DNA from 4 places in the Ruegeria sp. H4 genome. Region 1 is predicted to be linked to each of the others. Evidence: riboswitches for the same ligand, from Rfam matches in the RefSeq annotation. Region 1 holds a riboswitch; each other region holds the start of a gene.
The links. Region 1 has a riboswitch for cobalamin ahead of ACR0KG_RS10690 (aromatic ring-hydroxylating oxygenase subunit alpha). Riboswitches for the same ligand answer to the same signal wherever they lie in the genome.
Positions count from the first base shown of each region.

Region 1 (5,521 bases):
TATCTCGGTCCGGTTCTTAAGGTTAAACAAGGCCAAACGCTGCCCTTTGACGTAGTTAACAACATAGGTGACACCTCGACCCTTCATTGGCACGGGCTGCACATTCCGGGCGATGTGGATGGCGGGCCGCATCAAGAGATCGCGCATGGCAGCGTCTGGTCGCCGGATGTGCCGATTGTTCAACACGCTTCGATGAACTGGTTTCATTCGCATATGCATGGCAAAACCGCGCGCCAGACCTATCAAGGGCTTGCTGGTGTCCTGTTGGTCGAAGACGACGGCAGCCTTTCAGCCGATTTACCGCAGACCTATGGCGTGGATGATTTCACGCTGATCCTTCAGGATAAGATGTTCGATGCAGAAGGGCGCTTGAGCTACAGTGTATCTGCTGCCGTTTTTGAGGATGGCTTTGAAGGCGATACCCTTATCGTCAACGGCGCCGTCGCACCCGTTGCGCAAGCGGTTCCGACCGGCCTTGTGCGGCTTCGCATTCTGAATGCCTGTAACGCGCGTTTCCTTGGATTGTCGATGGAAACCGGGCCAATCACTGTGATCGCATCGGACGGAGGGTTTCTGCCCGCACCGGTCGAGGCGGAGAGCATCCTGATGTCGCCTGGTGAAAGGTATGAGGTGCTCGTGGATATGAGCGCGCTTGAGGCGAACGCCTTGAATGTCAATCTGAACGGGAACGGTGGTGGGTTCTTTGCCAACCTTTTTGGAGGGAACCAAACAGTGACTGCTTTGCGGTTGGCGAGAACCGCACAGACCGGTTTCACCGGGTCAATGCCGACCAAACTTGCCAATCTCTCCCCTGCCCAACCCTCTGAGGCGACAGTCACGCGATCCTTTGAGTTGAACATGAATGTCGGGGCCGATCTTGCCGCACTTGCGCTGGCTTGGGACAATTTCTGCGGCGATGCCGGAGCGATGGCCATAAACGGGCTACCAATGAAAATGGACCGGATTGATGAGACGGTCAGAAAAGGCTATACCGAAATCTGGCGTATCTCAGTTGATGATCAACTTCACCCCTTTCACATCCACGGTTGTTCCTTCCGCATTCTCGCACAAAACGGAGGCCCCGCCCCCGCCTATGCGCAAGGCTGGAAAGATATGGTCCATGTCGAGGATGGCTGGTCCGAAGTTCTGGTGCGGTTCGACCATAATGCGCCTTCTGACGCGCCCTATATGTATCACTGCCACATCCTGGAACATGAAGATTGCGGCATGATGGGGCAGTTCACCGTGTCATAGACCGAATAAACAAACCGCCCCGGGGCGCATCCCGGGGCGGTTTTGAGACTAAACCTCTACTTCTACCTTACCGATCGGGTTGGAACAGCAGGCAAGAATGTAACCGGCTTCGATATCGTCTTCGGATATCCCGCCATTGTGAACCATATGCACCTCACCCGCTGTTTTTCTAACCTTGCAGGTCCCGCAAACGCCGAACGTACAGCCCGAGGGGATGTTCAACCCAACCGACCGCGCGGCTGCCAGAACCGTGTCGGTTTCGGCAACTTTGGCAGTCACGCCGGAGCTTGCAAACACAATCTCAGCTTTGCTGTCATCATCGGGGATAACATCGTCCAGCTCTGGCTGATCGGCCTTGGTTTCAACCGGGGCGCCAAAGCTTTCCTGATGATAGTTGTCCATATCATAGCCCAGCCCGACCAGAGCATCGCGTACCGCCTGCATGAAAGGTTCCGGGCCGCAGCAATAGACTTCACGCTCCAGATAGTCAGGCGCCATCAGGCCCAGCATCAACTGGTTGAACTGCCCCTGATACCCCGTCCAAGGGCGATAGCGGTCGGGCTCTTCAACAACGAATTTCAGATCTAGGCCAGGGGTTCGGCTGGCCATGTGTTCCAGCCGCTGGCGAAAGATGATCTCGGACGGTCGCTTTGCGCAGTTGATAAAGACAATATCCAGATCACGCCCCTCGTCCCACATGCAGGTGGTCATCGACATCATCGGGGTGATCCCGGACCCAGCAGAGATGAATAGATATTTGCCAGCCGTGCTTTCAACATTCGAAAACAGCCCGGCTGGTCCGATGGCTTTGATCCGCATGCCGGGTTGCAGGTTGTCCAGCATCCAGCGCGTTCCAATACTGTCGGGCTGGGCCTTGGCAGTGATGGTGATCGACCGTGGCCGCGAGGGAGAAGAAGAAATCGTATAGGTGCGATGCACAACCCCACCCGGCTGTCCAGGAGCCGGGATTTCCAAAGTCAGAAACTGCCCTGGATGGTACGCAAACATCGACCCAGACGGAGCGCGAAAGGTGAAACTGGCCGTATTTGCCATCTCGGGCACGACCGAGACGCATTCCAGTGTTTCGCTGTCCTGCCAGATATTCACAACCGCGTTGAGATCTTTCATCACCGTTACTCCGCCGCCATTGTTTCGGGGGCCAACCGACCGGCCAACGTGTTGCAATACCAATCCACGAATTGCAGCACACCGGATTCCTGCGTCGGCGAATACGGGCCAGGCAGATAGGCCGGGCTGTTGATACCCAGCTGATTATCCTCGACCACCTGACGGTCTTCGTCATTGGTGGCAATCCAGACCTCGGTCAGACGTTTCAGATCGTAATCGACCCCTTCAACGGCATCCTTGTGAACCAGCCATTTGGTTGTGACCTCGGTTTCAGTCGGGCTGATTGGTGTTACGCGGAACACGATGGAATGATCAGCCAGAAAGTGGTTCCAGGTAGTTGGATAGTGAAATTTCAACAACGCACCTGCATCCGCAAAAGGCGATCGGCCAAGCCAGCGCCGCACGGCGGATTTTCCATCCATCGTATAGCTTTGCGCTCCTTCTTTCAGAGGCATCCGAGCCATACGGAATTGTCCGTCATCATGCAGGTAGAATTGCGAGGGCATCCCGGCGGCTTCGCACCTGTCAAAATGCGCTTGCATATGCAGCGGCGTCTCACCCCCTTCGATCCCTGTGACTGCAGGATCATCAGGGAATGTGCGGCATAGCGCGGGATGGTTGCCACCGCAGTGGTAACACTCGCGGTTATTTTCCCAAACCAGCTTCCAGTTGCCTTTCTCAACAATCGAACTTTCAAAAGCCACTTTGGCGTTGCCCAGATCATGCGGCTCCAGATAAGGGCGCGCGGTATTGGCAAACATGTCGAAATCTGGGGCGTTGTCCGCAAGACAGATGTAAACCAACCCGGCAAGCTCACGGCAATGGACGGTCTTCAACCCATGCTGTTTCGGATCGAAATCCGGCCCCATATCGCGCGCCCACAGCAATGAACCATCGAGCTCGTAGGTCCATTGGTGATAGGGGCAAACCAGCTTAGGCGCATTGCCTTTTGCAGCCTTGCAGATGATCGAACCACGGTGGCGGCAGGTGTTGTGAAATGCCCTGATTTGGTTGTCGGCACCACGCACAATGACAACGCGGTAGGCACCCACAGTATAGGTTACGTAGTCCCCTGCTTTCACCAGCTCGCAGGCCGGAATGGCAAACAGCCAATCGCGATAGTGGATGGCTTCAAGATCGGCCTGAAATACCTGGGGGTCTGTATAAAACGCCTGCTCGAGCGCGTGATCAGGGATGCGACGTGCCAACAGGCTTTGAATGCTGTTCATTTCTGGCTCTCCTGCCGCGCCCCGCGGCATTGCTTGGGCAGATGACAAGGAGGAACCGTCCGGAGGCGCGCGAGGATCACGTCCGAAACATGTGCCCCCACCGCCACCCGCGGTTTGACATATCTGCAAGGCTGGTTTCCGGACTTGAAAGGGGCTTGCGCCCGGTTGCGACACCTTCCCGGGATCCTCGTCCCAGTGGTTGATTGCCGAACCTGACCTTCCTTACCGTTGCGGGGGCAGTGCCGGAATTTCACCGGCTTCCCAATTCTCCGCTGTCTGAGACTCAAACAGCGGCACCTCACATGCACAGGATAGAGTCGCGCAGTTCATATGCTGAGAGACTTGCGACATTTTCAGTTTCAAAACAGACATCTCGATGTCCGGGTCGGATCCGGGTTTGTGAAGTAAAACCCCGGGATACATTTCAGGCACAAACCCGCAATCTTCCGCTTGGCTGGTTTGGCGGTATAAGACATCTTCATAACCGTGCGTCCGTTACGTGCCATCGCCCCAAATGCTAAAAGTAGGAGAGCCCCAATGGAAATCAGACCCTTTGGTGTTGAGATGTGGATGAATGAGTTCGAGACGACCTGCGAACTCAATCTGGCTGAGACCTGCGTCCAGTCCATCACGCTGGGCGAACTGTTCGACATGGCGGGTCAGCACAACAGCATTCTGAACGATCTGTCATCCATGAAGATGACCTATGGCGCAATTGAAGGGTCAGAACGCCTGCGCGATGCGATCTGTGGCCTGTATGACAGACAGGGCCGGGATAACATCCTAACAACGCATGGGACCATCGGCGCGAACTCTCTGGTGCATCAGACGCTGGTATCGCGTGGTGATCACGTGGTTTCCGTGATACCCACCTATCAGCAGCACTACTCCATTCCCGAAAGCATTGGTGCCGAAATCGAACTGCTGCATCTGCGGTCCGAAAACGCCTTTTTGCCCGAACTGGACGAGTTGCGGGCGATGGTGCGACCCGATACGCGCCTGATTGTGATCAACAATCCCAATAACCCGACAGGGGCGCTGATGGATCGCACATTGCTGGAACAAATCGTCGAAATCGCACGTGGTGTCGATGCCTGGTTGCTTTGTGACGAGGTCTATCGCGGAACAGATCAGACAGGCGACGGCTTCACCGCCGCAGTCGCAGACCTGTACGAAAAAGGGATCAGCACGGCAGGCATGTCCAAGGCCTATTCGCTGGCCGGGTTACGGGTTGGCTGGATCGCCGGACCCAAAGAGATGCTGCATGACGTGATGATCCACCGGGACTACAACACGATATCGGTCGGCAAGATCGACGAAATGCTAGCCGCCATGGCGCTGGAACATCGCGACAAGATACTGGCGCGGGCGCACCGGATCACTCGCCAAAACTTGCGGATCGTTCAGGATTGGATCGTAAACGAACCGCTGCTTAGCTGGGTGCCGCCAAAATCCGGCACTACGGCCTTGTTGAAATACGAACTACCAATGTCTTCGCGCGATCTATGCGTGACGCTGTTGCAAGAAGAAGGTGTGATGCTGACGCCGGGCAGCGCAATGGACATGGAGGGCTGGCTGCGGCTTGGATACACCAACCCAACCGAAGATTTGAAAGCCGGGCTGGCCCGGTTCTCGCAGTTTCTGGCACGCCACGCCAAGTCGTAGCGCGCCGAACGGCCGCGCAAGAATTTAGATTAAACCTGTCTAACGCAGTCTCAAACGTCCTGTCCGATCAAAAGAGACGACAAATCCCATGAAATTGGTAGATGTCAGATCGCATGCTTTAGAGGGCATGAAGAGGCTGCAGCGCAAGACCATCCGTGGTCGATTTTCAGAGAGTAAGTAATATTGGAATCCGCCACCCAATTCGTTGATACCGCCTTTATCGGGCTCTGCCTGTTTTGTGCTAA
Region 1 covers NZ_JBQFOC010000001.1:2,190,436-2,195,956, forward strand. Annotated here, with positions in the region: gene ACR0KG_RS10680 (multicopper oxidase domain-containing protein) at 1-1,254, shown strand, start outside; gene ACR0KG_RS10685 (FAD-binding oxidoreductase) at 1,303-2,382, opposite strand; gene ACR0KG_RS10690 (aromatic ring-hydroxylating oxygenase subunit alpha) at 2,388-3,611, opposite strand; cobalamin riboswitch at 3,724-3,927, opposite strand; gene ACR0KG_RS10695 (aminotransferase) at 4,149-5,276, shown strand; gene ACR0KG_RS10700 (helix-turn-helix domain-containing protein) at 5,460-5,521, shown strand, end outside.

Region 2 (5,521 bases), 300 kb from region 1:
GCTGGAGCGTAAACCCAAAGCCTCATATCTCGCCCTAAAAGCCTCGCTGGCCAAAGGGAACCCTGTTGCCCTGCCACTCGCGCAGCCAGCAGGGTCAGTCCACGAGCATTGGAACCTAGTGGCCGATGTCGGTGGCACCAATACCCGGCTTGGGGTTGTCGAGAACGGTGCGCTGACAGAATTGCGCAAACATCCAACCGGCTCCTTGTCCGACTTACTTAACGCATTTCACAGTTTGCGAGATGACGTCGGAACTGATCCTCAGGCAGTTGTTGCCGCAGGTGCAGGCCCGGTTCAGGCTGGCGTGATTCAACTCACAAACGCAAATCTGGACTTGTCCGAGGCTGAGCTGGCCGAAGCCACCGGTGCCCGGCACACTTATGTCATCAACGACTTCACCGCCGCTGCATGGTCGGTGGCCGAGGTTACGTCCGATGATGTTACCGTCTTGCAGGGGGCGCCCACGCCTCCACTCGGCACGCGGCTGGTGGTCGGACCCGGAACTGGGCTGGGCGTCGGGGCGTTGCTGTATTCCGAAGGGCATTATCACACCGTCTCGGGCGAAGGAGGCCATGTCGGCCTTGCGCCGCGCCACCGGGATGAGGTTGATATCTTTGACGCGGCCCGGCGTATTGCACCCGAATGCTTCTTTGGTGACAGCCTGAGTTTGGAAGCTGAGATGTTCCTCAGCGGCACCGGATTACCGATCTTGTATCGAGCAGTGGCAATGGCGGCGGGTCAAACCAATATCTCCGCGCGCCCGGCGCGGGATATCCTGCAGGATGCGCGATCCGGCACTGATCGGCACGCGGTTCAAACCGCATCGCTGTTCACAACGCATCTGGGCGCTTTGCTAGGGGATATGGCCGTCACATTGATGCCAATAGGCGGCGTCTTTCTGGTCGGTGGCGTGGCGGAAAAAAACCGCTGGCTGTTCGGAGACAGTTTTCTGGATGCCTTCAACAATGGTGGCCGGTTCAGCGAGCTGCGGCGCGGAATGGATCTCTATATCTCAGAACAGGTCGAATTTGGCATTGTTGGCGCTAACAACTTCTGCAAAAATGCCCTCATGCGGTAGAACCGCCTGACAATTCTCAATGAAGGAACGCGGGATGATCCTGTGCTGCGGAGAAGCGCTGATCGATATGATCACCGAGCCTACAGTCTCGGGTGCCCAAGGGTATGTACCCCATTCTGGAGGTGCAATTTTCAACACGGCGATCGCGTTGGGGAGATTGGGCGCGCCTGTTGGCATGTTGACCGGCCTGTCGTCCGATATGTTTGGTGAACAATTGGCGGATACGCTGAAAGCGAGCCATGTGGATACCTCCCATGTGATCACCAGCGACCGCCCAACCACTTTGGCGTTTGTGAAACTGGTCGATGGTCATGCATCGTACAACTTCGTTGACGAGAACACCGCCGGGCGCATGCTTCAGCCCGAGGATCTGCCCGACCAACTGCCCGCCATCTCGACCCTGTATCTAGGCGGTATCAGTCTTGCCTGCGAACCCTGCGCCGATGCTTATGCTGCCTTGCTAAGCCATCACGGGACGGATCGAGCGGTGATGTTGGACCCCAACATCCGACCGGGGTTTATCCAGGATCAGACCAGATACCGCACCCGTTTGAATGCCATGATTGCGCAGACCGATATCCTCAAAGTCTCGGATGAAGATCTGGACTGGATCATTCCGGGGCCCGAAACCCATGCCGAGAAAGTGCCTTTGTTGCTGCAAGCCGGTCCCGCGGTTGTGATTGTTACACGTGGGAGCCAGGGGGCTTCGGGTTATCTACGCGATGGCTCGGAAACCACGATACCGGTTAAAGCGGTTCAGGTTGTCGATACGGTGGGGGCGGGCGATACGTTCAACGCTGGCGTGCTGGCGGAACTTCACCGTTCCGGACATCTGACCAAAGCCGGGCTGCGCGATCTGACAAAAGAAAGCCTGCGTGCAGCTTTAGCGTTGGGTGCAGATGTTGCAGCAGTCACCGTATCGCGTGCCGGGGCCAACCCGCCCTGGGCGCACGAGCTCTAGTCCCAAAAAGGGAAGTCACATGAAACGTTCCGACATCAACCACATCAAGACCGATGCACAGGCCTTTATCCAGTCTTTCGGTTTCATCCTGCCCCCCTTTGCCGACTGGTCTCCGGATCAGATGCGCAGCGCCAAGGCCGACACGATCCGCGCCCGGGGACTGGGATGGGACATCACCGACTACGGGCAAGGCAAATTTGATGAGCTTGGCCTGTTCCTGTTCACCCTGCGCAATGGGGATGAGAACGATCTGAGCCAGGGTCGTGGGATGCTTTATGCAGAAAAACTGCTGATCTCGCGCGACAAGCAGCTGTCGCCGATGCATCGTCATATCGTCAAAGCCGAGGATATCATCAACCGGGGCGGCGGCGATCTGGTGATGGAGATCTATGCCTCGAACCCCGATGGCAGCGTAGACCGCGACACACCGGTTGTGGTGCCCAGCGACGGATGCGATATCACCATCACTCCGGGCGAATTGCTGCGCCTGAAACCCGGCGAAAGTGTAACCCTTATGCCCGGAATCTGGCACGCCTTCTGGGCCGAGCGCGGGGATTGCCTGATCGGCGAGGTCTCAACCGTAAACGACGACCGCACCGATAACGTGTTCGAACAACCCATCCCCCGCTTTGCCACGATCGAAGAAGATACCGAGGCCGAATTCCTGTTGGTTGCGGATTACTGATCTACCCCGAGATTGACCCGAGCCTCTCAGCGATTGCTTGACAAGCGTGTCTTGTCCAGAATAGCTGACCTGTGATGGTTCCCGCAGCTTTGGGTGCGGGATGAAAATGGGAATACGGTGCGGCCCCCGGAATATCGGAACAGGCCAAGTCCGTAACTGCCCCCGCAACTGTAAGCGGAGAGCGACGCCAAATCACCACTGGCCCGAGAAGGCCGGGAAGGTTGGCCAAGCAACGACCCGCAAGTCAGGAGACCTGCCATCACCTGTGAAACCAACCCGGGACGGGGCGTCCTGGAAGGAGGATTGATGGCATATTTGCGCCCTTTGGGGACTGGCACTTTCGACACGGGCGTTCTGCGCGTTGAGGGTGGCAATGAACCGCAACGCTGATCACTTTGTGCTGATCTGCTCGACCTGCCAGGGTGAGATCGAAGCCAGCGCCGCCCAAATTCTGCTGGACGCGTCGCTGCCAGACGGGTTCGCTACGCGACTGATCCCGTGCATGGCAGGATGCGAACGTCCCATGGCCATCGGTCTGCAAGCCGAAGGCAAGGCGCAATACCTGTTTGGCGATATTCAAAGCACCGCCGATCTGGATGCGATCGCCACCTTCGCCCATCAGTACCGCGACAGCGAGAGCGGTTGGACCAGCGCAACGGATCGCCCCCCCGCCTTGCTGTTCAAAACTCTAGCACGTCTGCCTCGTCTTCCAAAGGCGGGTAAGGCATGAGCTTTCTGGTCGCGGAGAATCTGGAATACTACGCCCTGAATGGCGATGTGTTGCTACAAGGCGTCTCGTTCTCTTTGGAAGAAGGGGCGATCCTTGCCATCGCCGGTCCGAACGGTGCCGGCAAAACAACGCTGCTGAACCTGCTCTGTGGGGTCGAGCGTCTGGCGCTGGGGGACGTACGGATCAACGGTCAAAGCCTGCGCAGCCTGTCTGCGCAGGAACGCGCCCGGACCATTGCGGTTGTTGGTCAGCAGGAACTGCCCGATGGCCGCCTAAAGCTGCGCGACTACATTGCGCTGGGCCAGATTCCCATTCAAAGCAACCGCTCGGCAGAAGACCACAAGATGGATCTTGCGCGCGTTCTACGCACGACCGAGCTAACCCATCTGGCGGACAAGCCGATGCAGCGGCTCTCGGGCGGCGAACGCCAACGCGCTCATATCGCGCGTGCATTGGCGCAGAACCCCTCGTTGTTGTTTCTCGACGAGCCCACCAATCATCTGGACCCCGATGCCAAAGGGCACATGCTGTCGCTGGTGGCCGAACTGGGCGTGACGGTGGTGATGATCGTGCACGACCTTGTCATGATCCCGGAATTCGCCAGCCATGTCGCGCTGATGAAATCCACACGCATGACGGGCTTTGGGCCAGTCGACCAGATACTAACGCCGGATCATGTGCGCGACACGTTTGGTGTTGACTACCTGTGCTTCCAGCACGAAGGGCGCGTGATCCCGGCGCTGGATATCCGAAAACGAACGCTTTCATCTTAACAGGAGACATTGATGAAACAGAAAATTTGGTCAGCTTTGATGATCACCGGCTTGGCCAGCGGCGCGGCGGCCCATGAAGTAACCGTGGACAATTGCGGCGAACCGCTGGTGTTCGACGCCAAGCCGGAACGGCTGGTTGTGCATGACATGAACATGACAGACATGGCCTTTGCGCTGGGCCTGCAAGAACACATCGTTGGCCTGACCGGTATCACAGGTTGGTATAAGACCAGCCCTGATTTCGATAAGCTGCGCGGTGACATCCCGGAACTGGCGCCGAAATACCCAACCGTCGAAAACCTGGTTGCGGCCGAGCCCGATCTGTTCTTCGCGGGCTGGTATTATGGCATGAAGCCCGGCGGCGACGTGACCCCGGACACTCTGGCCCCGTTCGGCATCAAGACAATGATCCTGACCGAAAGCTGCGTGCATCTAGACAAGGACCGCCCTGAGGCCAGCATGGACCTGCTGTTCAACGATGTGCTGCGTCTGGGTCAGGTCATGCATGTCAAGGAAAAGGCCGAGGAACTGGTAGCAGGCTGGAAAGAACAGCTGTCTGCCATCGAAGCCAAGACCGCCGATCTGGCCAAACCCCGTGTATTCTTACTGGACGGCCCGGCAGATGCGCCCTTTACCGCTGGCAAATTCGCCATCCCCGATGCGATGATCGCAGCGGCTGGCGGCGAAAACGTCACCCATGATATGGACACTAGCTGGGGCCGCACCTCGTGGGAAGCGGTTGCTGCATCGAACCCGGAATTTCTGGTGCTGCTTGACTATCAGACCGGCAACGGGGCAGAGGACACGTTCAAGTTCCTGCAAGAGCACCCAGTGATGTCCCAAACAGATGCGGTCAAAAATGAACGCTGGATCGGTCTGCGTTACGAAGAGTTGACACCGGGACCGGCAAATATCGACGCGATCCAGAAGATGGCGGATGCGATGCACCCGACGGCGACCAACTGATATGGTCCAGACGGGCCGGATAGTTGTGCTGGGGGCGGTCGTTCTGACCGCCCTTTTGCTGCTGTCGACAGTCTACGGTACAACCCCGATCCCGGTGGCGGATGTCATTGCCGCCATCGGCCTGGGCACAGGTCTGTCAGAAGGCGAGATGTCGCCGCTGCATCGGATCGTGTTTGATCTGCGCCTGCCGCGTGCGCTGTTCGCCGCTGTCATCGGTGCGGGGCTTGGTGTTGTGGGGGTGGTTCTGCAAACCACCACGCGCAACGACTTGGCCGACCCATTTCTGTTCGGTCTCTCGTCGGGCGCGGCTGCGGGCGCTGTTCTGGTC
Region 2 covers NZ_JBQFOC010000001.1:1,889,485-1,895,005, reverse strand. Annotated here, with positions in the region: partial or broken gene ACR0KG_RS09425 (GH1 family beta-glucosidase) at 1-55, shown strand, start outside; gene ACR0KG_RS09420 (glucokinase) at 119-1,078, shown strand; gene ACR0KG_RS09415 (carbohydrate kinase family protein) at 1,113-2,039, shown strand; gene ACR0KG_RS09410 (D-lyxose/D-mannose family sugar isomerase) at 2,059-2,724, shown strand; cobalamin riboswitch at 2,783-2,999, shown strand; gene ACR0KG_RS09405 (DUF1636 family protein) at 3,098-3,454, shown strand; gene ACR0KG_RS09400 (ABC transporter ATP-binding protein) at 3,451-4,227, shown strand; gene ACR0KG_RS09395 (ABC transporter substrate-binding protein) at 4,240-5,193, shown strand; gene ACR0KG_RS09390 (iron ABC transporter permease) at 5,195-5,521, shown strand, end outside.
Region 2: linked by a shared signal. The riboswitch ahead of ACR0KG_RS09405 (DUF1636 family protein) and the one ahead of ACR0KG_RS10690 (aromatic ring-hydroxylating oxygenase subunit alpha) in region 1 are both predicted to bind cobalamin.

Region 3 (5,521 bases), on a different contig from region 1:
CCGCATTCGAGAACTCATCCAACAGCGATTCCAGCCGAACCATGCGATCCGGGGTGCCACTTTCCTTCATCGGAGGCGGGATATGACCCAGCGTCACAGCCCCGATCCGGCGCTTGGCCTGCGCGGCCTCGCCCGGGTCGTTGACAATGAAGGGATAGATCACCGGCAGGTCACGGATCAGCGCCTCGGGCCAGCAATTCGCCGACAGCGCAACGGATTTGCCCGGAAGCCATTCCAGCGTGCCATGCGCGCCGATATGGATCAAAGCGTCTGCGCCCAACCCCTTGCGGAGCCACAGATAGAAGGCGACGTAGCTGTGACGCGGGGTGCGAGACAGATCGTGATAGTCGTCATCGCGCAGCTCGGGCGTACCGCGTTCGGGTTGCAGTGCAACCAGCGCGTTGCCTCGGCGCAGGGCGGTGAAGTGGAACGCGCCCTCGGTAAAAACCGGGTCGTCTTCTGGCTTGCCCCAAACAGTTTGGAGATCGACGCGCAGTTGCTCGGGCAGGTTAGCCAGGGCTGCCTGGTAATCTTCCAAAGACCATGAGATGCGCGCGTCCAGCAGGGTTTCAGCAATCGGCTCAGCCGGTGCGGTGCGGTAGCCCTCGGTTTGAAGATCGGCCAGGATCGCCTCGGCCGAGGCCAGCGCGTCGAGGCCCACCGCGTGCGCCATTTGCCAGTCCTTGCCGGGGTAGGTCGATAGCACCAGCGCGGGTACCTGATCTGCCTTGGGCTTGTTATGAAGGGTCAACCAGCCTGTGACACGGTTGATGATCGCTTCGATCCGCTCTTGCTCAGCCCGGTGGGCAAAGCGGGAATATTCCAGATGCGGATCACGCTTGCCCGGTTCCTTGAATGAGGCAATGCCCGCCGAAATGCGCCCGTCCACTTCGGGCAGCACAACATGCATGGCGAGATCGGCTGGGGAGAGGCCTCGTTCCGCCTCGGCCCATGCCTTGCGGCGTGACGTGGCGAGGGCCATCTGAAACACGGGCACGCCCGCTGCGTCCAGAGGGGACGTACCCGATGCGCCTTTGCCAGAGAAAGAGGTTGCGTTGATGATCGCCGAAGGTTTCAGCGCGACGATGCTGTCACGCAGCCATTCAGCGGCAGCAGGAGCCTTGAGCGAAGGGGCGAAAAGGCCCACCGCCTCGAACCCGCGATCCCGCAAGCTGCGGATCACGGCGGCGACGGGGGCCGTGTCCGCCGAGGTCAGATAGGCGCGATAGAAGGTGACAACGATGCGTTTTGCGTCGCCCGCAAAGGCCGTCTTAACCGGGATCACGCCCCGATCCGGGCACCACGTACCGCATTCGGAGATCGTCTTGGCTCCCATCACCGGCCCGGCATACAGCCCCGCCGCCAGCGCCATCTGCGCCAGTGCGGCCTGTGCGGCAACCTCGCCGCCCGTGTCACACAGATGCGCCAGCCGCCGCAGGGTCGAGACGGGCAGGGTGGAATATTCATCCAGCCTCGTATCCTCGCGCCCATCGGCGGGGAGGACGGCCAGCGCGATGCCCTTGGCCTGCGCCAGTGACAGAACCTGCTGCAACCCGTAGGCCCAGTAAGGCACGCCGCCAATGAGACGGATCAGAATGCCCTTGGCGCCCTCCAACGTCTGTTCCACATAGGTGTCGACGGACAGAGGATGTTTCAACGCCGTCAGGTTCGCCAACCGCATCGTGGGCATGCGCCCCTCGGGCCCGCCACCGCGATGCCAGCCTGCCGCGAAAGCGCCAAGGTCGCTGTCCGAGAAGGACAGCACCACCAAATCCGCCGGGCTCTGGCCCAGATCGGTTGGGGTTTCCGTTTCTTCTAACCCGTGGCTTTCGCGGAAGACGACGTGCATGGGCCTTACTCGGCAGCCTCGGTTACACCCGCGAGGATATCGCGGATTTCTGCTTCTTTGATGTCGTCATGCTCGGCGATCACTACCATGCGCGAGCGGCGTTCCTCGCCGGGCCCCCACGGGCGGTCGTACTGGTGACGCACACGAGCACCGACGGCTTGCACCAGCAGGCGCATCGGTTTGCCTTGAACGGCGGCATAGCCTTTGACGCGCAAAATGTTCAGCTCAGTGGCCAGACGTTCGATTTTGGCGACCAGATCGGCGGGATCAGACTGTTCCGGCAACTCGACGATGGTGCTTTCGAAATCGTCATGCTCGTGATCGTGGTGACCGTCATGATGCGACGGGCGAGCATCCATGTCATCCTCGGCTGCGGCCTCAAGACCCAGAACGACGCGCACATCCACCGCACCCTCGGCGACCTCGACCACGGGTAGCGGTCGTGGGGCCTCGGCGGCGATGATCTCTTTCGCTTTGGCCACGCCTTCGGGACCGGCCAGATCAGGCTTGGTAAGCAGGATGATATCGGCGCAGGAAATCTGATCCTCAAACACCTCGGATAGGGGCGTTTCATGGTCGATCGAGTCATCGGCGAGGCGCTGAGCATCCACCGCTGCCACATTCGGCGCAAAGCGACCGGCTGCGACGGCCTCGGCATCGGCCAGCGCGATCACGCCATCAACGGTGATTTTCGACCGGATATCGGGCCAGTCGAACGCCTTCAGCAGCGGCTTAGGCAAGGCGAGGCCGGAGGTTTCGATCAGGATGTGGTCAGGGCGCGGCTCCAGTGCCATCAAGGCTTCGATGGTCGGGATGAAGTCGTCGGCCACGGTGCAGCAGATACAGCCGTTCGCGAGCTCCATGATGTTTTCCGCCGGGCAATCCGGGATCGCGCAGGATTTCAGGATGTCGCCATCAACGCCAACATCGCCGAATTCATTGACCACCACCGCCAGACGCTTGCCCTGCGGGTTTTGCATCAGGTGCTTGACCAGCGTGGTTTTGCCCGAGCCCAGAAAGCCGGTGATGACAGTGACGGGAAGTTTTTCAAGAGTAGACATGGGTCAAGCTCCAATCGGGGGAATACGGGCCGCACAGTTTTTGCGGAAATGTTCAGGACGTTCGCGCCATTTGACCAAACCATCGTCAGTGGCCAAATACTTGGTCACACCTTCGATGATCGTTTCGACATGGTCGGTTTCGTTGAGGTTTTCGTAGACAAAAGTCCAACGCGTGGGTCCGCCGCGCAACACGATGGAACAGCCTTGATCGCAATTTGACAGGCACTCTACGGGTTTCAGATGGATCCCATCTGGCACGCCCGCCTGTTCCAGCGCCTTATGTAGCAAAGCGCCGGGGCGCTGGGTGTCATCTTCGATTGCCAGGCCACGGCGGCATGTTGTGCAGACCAGCAGTTCAACTGGTGCGGCTTTACTCATCTCTCTCATCCCCCTTAGTCAAATCTGGGGGACGGGGTTTCATGTGGGCCGATCCAAGCCCCACACCGGAACACCCCGTCCGGTTTCATCTTCGGGCGCTGGCAGGTCTCCCGGCTTGCGGATGTCAGGGTGTATACCCTGTCGGATGTCCCGCCTTCCCAGCCTTTGGCCAGTGGCTTTGGGCACCCTCTCCGGTCACGGTCGCGGGGGCGGCTGCGTTTGGCGGTAAACCCGTTGACGCATTCCCTTTTCATCCTCTTACGAGGACACCAACGGATCGGACATGCGGCACTGATACGGTGCTTGTCAAGCGTGTCGCCGACAACCGCAACGTCGGGTGCAGAAAAACGACCTGTGGCAGTCGCTGGGCGGCATGGCTGGGCTTAGCCTGCGGCTTTCGAAAAGGTTAACAGCGAGCACTTCACTGAACCAAATGTTTGACGAATAACTAGACTGCTCTTCATAACTGAAGACACCGACCAATGGCGGGGGCGTTATGCTTTGGTATCTGGAAGCTTTGTAAGAGTGGTGGGCGACCCTGGAATCGAACCAGGCGTGCGTCTCCGCGAGGGAGTTACAGTCCCCTGCCACACCTTGCGGCCTGTCGCCCACTGTCAGGCGTTGCACCTGACGTGGAGGCGTGATTACTAGCGCACCAAAGGAGCGTCAACAGGAAAATACGGCATTGACGCAGGAAAGCGAATTCATGGCCCGGAGGCCCTCAGAATGAAAAAACCCAAGTGGGTTGTTGAAAAGGAACAGGCACGAAAAGCAGCAGCGGCCGAAACGGTTTGGCTGTTTGGTTTACACGCCGTGCGCGACGCCTTGATGAACCCCAAGCGCCAGAAACTGCGCCTGATTGTGACACGAAACGCGCGGGACAAACTGCTCGAAGCCATTGAATTCGCAGGGATCGAGGCCGAGATGGTTGATCCGCGCAAGTTCAGTGCCCCGATCGATGCGGGTTCGGTGCATCAAGGGGCAGCGCTTGAGGTTAAGCCGCTGGAGTGGGGCGGTTTGGCCGAGAACTGCATCGGACGGGAACATCCCCGCGTGATCCTACTGGACCGTGTAACGGACCCACATAATGTGGGTGCGATTCTTCGGTCAGCCGAAGTACTGGGTGCAAGTGCTGTGATCGGAACCCGGCATCATTCGGCCCCTGAAACCGGGGCACTGGCCAAGACCGCCAGCGGCGCATTGGAACGTCAGCCTTATCTAAGGGTGCGCAATCTGGCCGATGCCATAACCGAGCTTCAGTCGATGGGGTTTCTGGTGCTCGGTCTGGATGGCGAGGCGAATGAAACTATTGAAACAGCCCTGGGGAACCAAAGGGATCGACCTGTGGCACTGGTATTGGGTGCTGAAGGGCCGGGATTGCGGCAAAAGACCAAAGAGACTGTGGATCAATTGGTGAAAATTGACGCATCCGGGGGATTTGGGTCACTGAACGTCTCAAATGCTGCCGCAATCGCCCTATATGCCTCTCGGCACCATTAGACAGGAGATCGCTATTTCCGGACCGTCCAAAATCGCAACCTGCTGCTATTGCGGTACTCGGGCTGCCCTGGTTCTGACCGGGAAGAAACGGCACGAGCTGAGTTGTTCAAGCTGTGGTGCGCCTCTGCACGACCTTAAGATGTTGCCAAAGCACAAAGTTCAAAAATCAAAGCCTGCTCGTACGGCGATCAGCCATGCAGCACCTCCGAAGTCTCGAAAAAAGAAGAAGAAAAAGAGCACGTTCTATCGTGTTCTGGATGAAGCCTGGGATGTTATAGAAGACATCTTTGATTAAGGGCTGCCATGCATTCGCAAGGATGTTCACATCCACGTCAACGGGGGTTTCACAGCGGTTCAAAAATTGCATCTTAGGTGCTCGATTCTTTGCTACAGGACCCAGATGCAAAACCGCCGTTTCATATTCGGTATACTGACAGCCATCGCTTTTGCACCTTTCGCTTGGGCGCAGGACAAACCTGTCTATTTTGCGACCGATGGCGCCGCGATGGCGGGGTATGATCCAGTGTCCTATTTCGACAGTACAGTACCGGTTCGGGGTGAACCAAGCATTGCCGTCATGTGGAAAGGGGCCCAGTGGCATTTTGCGTCGCAGGAAAATCGCGAACGGTTTGAAAGCAACCCGCGCGCCTTTGCGCCTCAGTTCGGGGGCTATTGTTCCTATGCGATGGCAAATGGTGTTCTGAAAAGCACTGACCCCATGGCATGGCAGGTC
Region 3 covers NZ_JBQFOC010000002.1:683,108-688,628, reverse strand. Annotated here, with positions in the region: gene cobN (cobaltochelatase subunit CobN) at 1-1,849, opposite strand, end outside; gene cobW (cobalamin biosynthesis protein CobW) at 1,855-2,910, opposite strand; gene ACR0KG_RS14930 (DUF1636 family protein) at 2,914-3,288, opposite strand; cobalamin riboswitch at 3,372-3,577, opposite strand; tRNA gene ACR0KG_RS14925 (tRNA-Tyr) at 3,815-3,898, opposite strand; gene rlmB (23S rRNA (guanosine(2251)-2'-O)-methyltransferase RlmB) at 4,015-4,788, shown strand; gene ACR0KG_RS14915 (hypothetical protein) at 4,769-5,083, shown strand; gene ACR0KG_RS14910 (YHS domain-containing (seleno)protein) at 5,189-5,521, shown strand, end outside.
Region 3: linked by a shared signal. The riboswitch ahead of ACR0KG_RS14930 (DUF1636 family protein) and the one ahead of ACR0KG_RS10690 (aromatic ring-hydroxylating oxygenase subunit alpha) in region 1 are both predicted to bind cobalamin.

Region 4 (5,521 bases), on a different contig from region 1:
TGCCGGGCACATTCTGAACCAAGAGGCATTGGCTTTGGAACGCGGCGGGGCTGATTTCATCATTCTCGCGACCAACACGATGCACAAACTGGCCCAGCAAATGATGGCGGGCGTTTCGATTCCGTTGCTGCATATTGCCGATGCAACGGCACACGCCATTCAAGATGTCGGGCTCCAATCGCCCGGTTTGATGGCAACAGCTTTCACCATGCAGCAGACGTTTTACACGGATCGCCTGCGCGCGGCTGGATTGGCCCCCGTTCTGCCGACCCTTGAAGACCAACAGACAACACATCGCATAATCTATGAAGAACTATGCAAGGACATCGTCAAGGAACAAAGCCGCTCGGACTTTGTCGGAATTGCGCAGCGGTTACACGACGCGGGTGCGGATTGCCTCATTCTCGGCTGCACTGAAGTGGGCATGTTACTGAACACTGAAAACGTGCCCTACCCGGTGTTCGACACCACACATATTCACTGCCAAGCCGCGTTGGACATGGCTTTGTCCTGACGCCCGGATCAACGGAATTTGCAATTGAAACGAAAAAGGCCGCGCGAATGACGCGGCCTTTGCCAATAAGTGCGAGTATTAAACCCCGACGTCGACAATCGCCTGTGCCAAGATCGGAACGGTCGTCGCGTTTAGACCTGCAATATTCAACCGGCTGTCCCCCACCATATATATGCCGTGATCGTTGCGCAGTTGCTCGACCAGTTCGGGGGCCGCGCCGAGGCGTGAGAACATGCCGCGGTGCTGGGCGACAAAGCCGAACCGGTCTGATCCGGTCAGCCTCTGCAACTCGCCGGCCAGTTGCTGACGCAGCCCCAGCATCGAAAGGCGCACCTCCTCCAGCTCAGCGGCCCAATCTGCGCGCAAGGCGTCGTCGTTCAGGATGGTGGTCACGACCCGTGCGCCATGGTCCGGCGGAAACGAGTAGTTCTGGCGGTTCAGGAAGGCCAGCGTCGACTGGTTCAATGCCGTCTGCGCCGCATCATCGCTGATCGCCATCAGCAGGCCGGTCCGCTCACGATAGACGCCGAAGTTCTTCGAACAAGACGCCGCGATCAGGCAGCGCTTGACCGACGATGCCACCAGACGGGTTGCCTGCGCGTCTTCCTCAAGACCGTCGCCGAAACCCTGATAGGCGATGTCGATCATGGCAACCAGCCCAAGCTCGTTGATCAGGTTCACCACCTCTTGCCACTGCACGGGGTTCAAGTTTGCGCCGGTCGGGTTATGGCAGCAACCATGCAGCAGAACCACGTCGCCCGCCTTGGCAGTTTTCAGGTCCTCGATCATACCGTCGAAATCAACGCCGCGGGTTTCGCCGTCAAAATAGCGATACGGAACCGCCTCGATACCCAAGTAGCTCAGGATCGACAGGTGGTTTGGCCATGTCGGGTTCGATACAAACACGCGCGCCTCAGGATTGGCCATGCGGATCATCTCGAACGCTTGACGGCAGGCACCCGTCCCGCCCGGTGTCGCAACGGCGGCAATTTTGGTACGCGGCACCGTATCGCCAAGGATCAGCCCGATCATCGCATCGGCATAGGCCGGATCACCTGCCAGACCGGTATAGGCTTTGCTCTCCTGCTCCTCCAGAATGCGCTTTTCGGCGGCTTTGACCGCACGCATTACCGGGGTAACACCTTCGGCATTCTTGTAGACGCCGACACCCAGGTCGATCTTCTGATCACGCGGGTCTTCGCGGTACATCTGCATCAGCGCCAGGATTTTGTCGGCGGGCTGCGGTTTGAGGTTCTCGAACATCAGATTTCTCCGGTTGCGACGGGCAGGGTTGGGAAGGCACCCCATTCAGCCCAGGAGCCGTCATAAAGCGCGTGGTCTTTTTTGCCCATGCGTTCAAGCGCAAGGCTTAGGATTGCAGCGGTCACGCCTGAACCGCACGAGGTGATCGCCGGTTTATTCAGATCCACGCCTGCGGCCTCAAACACGGCGCGGCACGCATCGGGCGACTTCATCGTGCCGTCACTATTTAGCAGGCTGCCAAAGGGCACGTTGCGCGAGCCTGGTATGTGGCCCGATCGCAGCCCTTCGCGCGGTTCAGCCTCGGTTCCGGCAAAGCGGGCGGCGGCACGGGCATCGATGATCTCATGATCAGCCAGTTTGGCGGCGGCGGACACCTGTGTTACGTCGCGTACCAGATGGTTCTGTACCCGGACGGTCATATGGCGATCCCGGATCACAGGGGGCAGATCTTCGACCTCTCGCCCTTCGGCCTGCCATTTCGGCAAACCCCCGTCCAGAACGGCGATATTCTCTTGCCCCATCAGACGGAACAGCCACCAGACCCGCGCGGCCGACATCAGCCCGGCCCCGTCATAGACGACCACCTGATGACCATCGCCCACGCCGATCGCCCGCAGGCGTGACATGAACTTCTCGACCGGCGGCGCCATATGCGGCAAGTCCGAGCGGTGGTCCGAAATGTCATCAATATCGAAGAAGCGCGCGCCGGGGATGTGGCCCGCATCATATTCCGCCTTGGCATCGCGATTCTGCGCGGGCAGATACCACGACCCGTCCAGAATCCGCAGATCCGGGTCCTTGATATGCGCAGCCAGCCAGTCGGTAGATACCAGGGTTTTCGGATCGTCTTGCATCAAAGCCTCCCCTAAGCGAGTCTGAGTTTCCCTATATCCGAGCGGCCAAACGTGCAAGCCATGCCAAGGCCTGCACCCCCCGGCGCGCTGACAATTTTTTCCAAACATACACGTTTGCCTGCTTGACAGGCGGCACCCCGCGCCAGACACCTGCCGGACATGGTTTCCAAAGGGGAATTCCCCCTGAGGAATGAAAAGGGAATCCGGTGCGACAGTACCTGTCAATTCCGGAACTGCCCCCGCAACTGTAGGCGGAGTTTCGCCCCATCATGGCCACTGACCGAGGCAATCGGTTGGGAAGGCCGGGATCGAAGCCAATCCGCAAGTCAGGAGACCTGCCATGTGCAAACCGGGCGAAAGCCCAATTCTTAAACCTTTCTGCCGTCGGGTGTGACGGGAAGGAGACTAAACTATGCATATCGAACCGGGCGTCGTAAATGGCGCCAAACTTGTCTTGAGCTACGCCACCGCAACTGGCGTAGGGCTCTATACCGCTAAACTGGCATGGGACAGCCTGAAAAGCAGCGGCCTTGCCAGCCTGGCCATTCGCTCAGCCCTGACCACCGGGCTGGTTTTCACCTTCTTTGAGGTGTTGCCGCACTTCCCGGTCGGGGTGTCGGAGGTTCATTTTATTCTGGGATCGACCCTGTTTTTGTTGTTCGGTGCGGCCCCTGCCGCTATCGGCCTGATCGCGGGCTTGTTTATCCAGGGGTTTTTTCTGGCGCCTTTCGACCTGCCACAGTTCGGAATGAACATGACAACGTTGCTGGTACCGTTGTTTGCCTTGCAGGCCTTGGCCAACCGCATCATTGCGCCGAATACAGCCTATATTGATCTGAAGTATTCTCAGGCACTTGCGCTATCGACGGCCTATCAGGGCGGTGTCGTCATCTGGGTGGCGTTCTGGGCCTTTTATGGCCAAGGATTTGGGGCCGAGAACTTTACAGCGGTCGCCAGTTTCGGCGCTGCCTACATGCTGGTTATTCTGATCGAACCGCTGGCCGATCTAGCCGTGTTGGCCGCAGCAAAATCCATGCGAGGTCTGGGCCGGATTGGGCTGTTTACGCCCCGCCTCCACAACGCTGTATAACCCTATTGCGCCGCGCTACCCAGCGCGGTGCAACCTGAAATGCTGAACAATTCCGATCACGCTTATGATGATCCAAAAGCCTTCAATCAGCATCGACGCCAGATTGAAGTTCTGAAGCAACGAATAGACGATCAAAACAGACCCCAGCAGGTTCACCACGGGAAACGCCAGATCTTCGGAATTCATATACCGCATCTGCGTCGCGAAATAGGCGGCAACCACGATCAGAGCCCCGAAGGAACCGATGGCGTCCACGATGGTCAGACTGTTGAAAAACTCACTCATCAATGAACCTTGCCGTTTTCCTGAACATCCGGCTGTTGCGCATAGTGATGCATGTTCAAAAACGCCGCCCCTTCAGCACCTGCGCGATATCCGTGCGGGACATCCGCTGCAAATCGAAGTCCCTGCCCCGTTTGCAAAGACACCCAAGCCTCACCTTTCAGAATGTCCAGCGTGCCGCTGAGCACAAAGACCTCCTCGGTCACACCAGCGGCATGGGCAGGGGACTCATGGCTTTGGTTCGGGTCGAGGTTGACGTGAAATGTCTCTGCCCCCAAGGCCGGATCAAAGGGGAAAACGATCTTGACCTCGATACTGCCGGGAAAGGTAACGGTTTGAAAAACCGACGGATCACCATTCACGGTGTCGATCAACGCGCTGAGCGGCAGCTGAAATCCTTTGGCAATCTTCCAGAGCGTGGCGATCGTCGGGCTTGATTCGCCGCGTTCGATCTGACCTAGCATCGCTTTGCTGACACCGGTGATTTCGGCAACTTTCGACAGGCTCAACCCCGAAGCGGCCCGCACATCCCTTAGTTTCAGTGTTATTTCGTCCGGAGCCATGCCGTTGTCTTTCGAATCCTCTTGTGCGTTATAGCGCACATATGATACGTGCGCTATAACGCACATTCCCCGCATATCGCAACCGGGGCAAAAGGGAAACAGCATCATGCCAATGTACCGATCCAGAACCTCTACCCACGGCCGCAACATGGCCGGTGCCCGCGGCCTGTGGCGTGCCACCGGTATGCAGGACGATGATTTCGGCAAGCCGATCATCGCCATTGTCAACTCCTTCACTCAATTCGTGCCGGGTCACGTCCACCTGAAGGATTTGGGCCAGATGGTCGCGCGAGAGGTTGAAAAGGCTGGCGGTGTTGCCAAGGAATTCAACACCATCGCGGTGGATGACGGCATCGCCATGGGCCACGACGGGATGCTCTATTCCTTACCCTCGCGCGAAGTAATCGCGGATTCGGTGGAATACATGGTCAACGCCCATTGCGCCGATGCGATGGTCTGTATCTCGAACTGTGACAAGATCACGCCAGGCATGTTGATGGCTGCGATGCGTCTGAACGTTCCAGCGATCTTTGTCTCGGGCGGGCCGATGGAGGCTGGTAAAATCGACATCGCTGATCTGGATGCCAAGAAGATCGACCTTGTAGATGCCATGGTCGCCGCCGCTGACGACCGGTTCACCGACGAGCAGGTTCAGCATATCGAGGAAAACGCCTGCCCCACTTGCGGCTCGTGCTCGGGCATGTTCACGGCGAACTCAATGAATTGTCTGGCCGAGGCACTGGGTTTGGCACTGCCAGGCAATGGCTCCACCCTCGCCACTCATGCGGACCGCAAACAGCTGTTCCTTGAAGCAGGTCGCCGGATCGTCGAGATCACCAAGCGGCACTACGATCTGGACGAAAAAGGCTTCCTGCCACGCGAGATCGCAACGTTTGATGCCTTCGAGAACGCCATGAGCCTGGATATCGCCATGGGTGGATCGACCAACACGGTC
Region 4 covers NZ_JBQFOC010000004.1:162,160-167,680, forward strand. Annotated here, with positions in the region: gene ACR0KG_RS18975 (aspartate/glutamate racemase family protein) at 1-514, shown strand, start outside; gene ACR0KG_RS18980 (amino acid aminotransferase) at 593-1,777, opposite strand; gene sseA (3-mercaptopyruvate sulfurtransferase) at 1,777-2,631, opposite strand; cobalamin riboswitch at 2,775-2,988, shown strand; gene ACR0KG_RS18990 (energy-coupling factor ABC transporter permease) at 3,044-3,721, shown strand; gene ACR0KG_RS18995 (CBU_0592 family membrane protein) at 3,737-4,006, opposite strand; gene ACR0KG_RS19000 (helix-turn-helix domain-containing protein) at 4,006-4,566, opposite strand; gene ilvD (dihydroxy-acid dehydratase) at 4,673-5,521, shown strand, end outside.
Region 4: linked by a shared signal. The riboswitch ahead of ACR0KG_RS18990 (energy-coupling factor ABC transporter permease) and the one ahead of ACR0KG_RS10690 (aromatic ring-hydroxylating oxygenase subunit alpha) in region 1 are both predicted to bind cobalamin.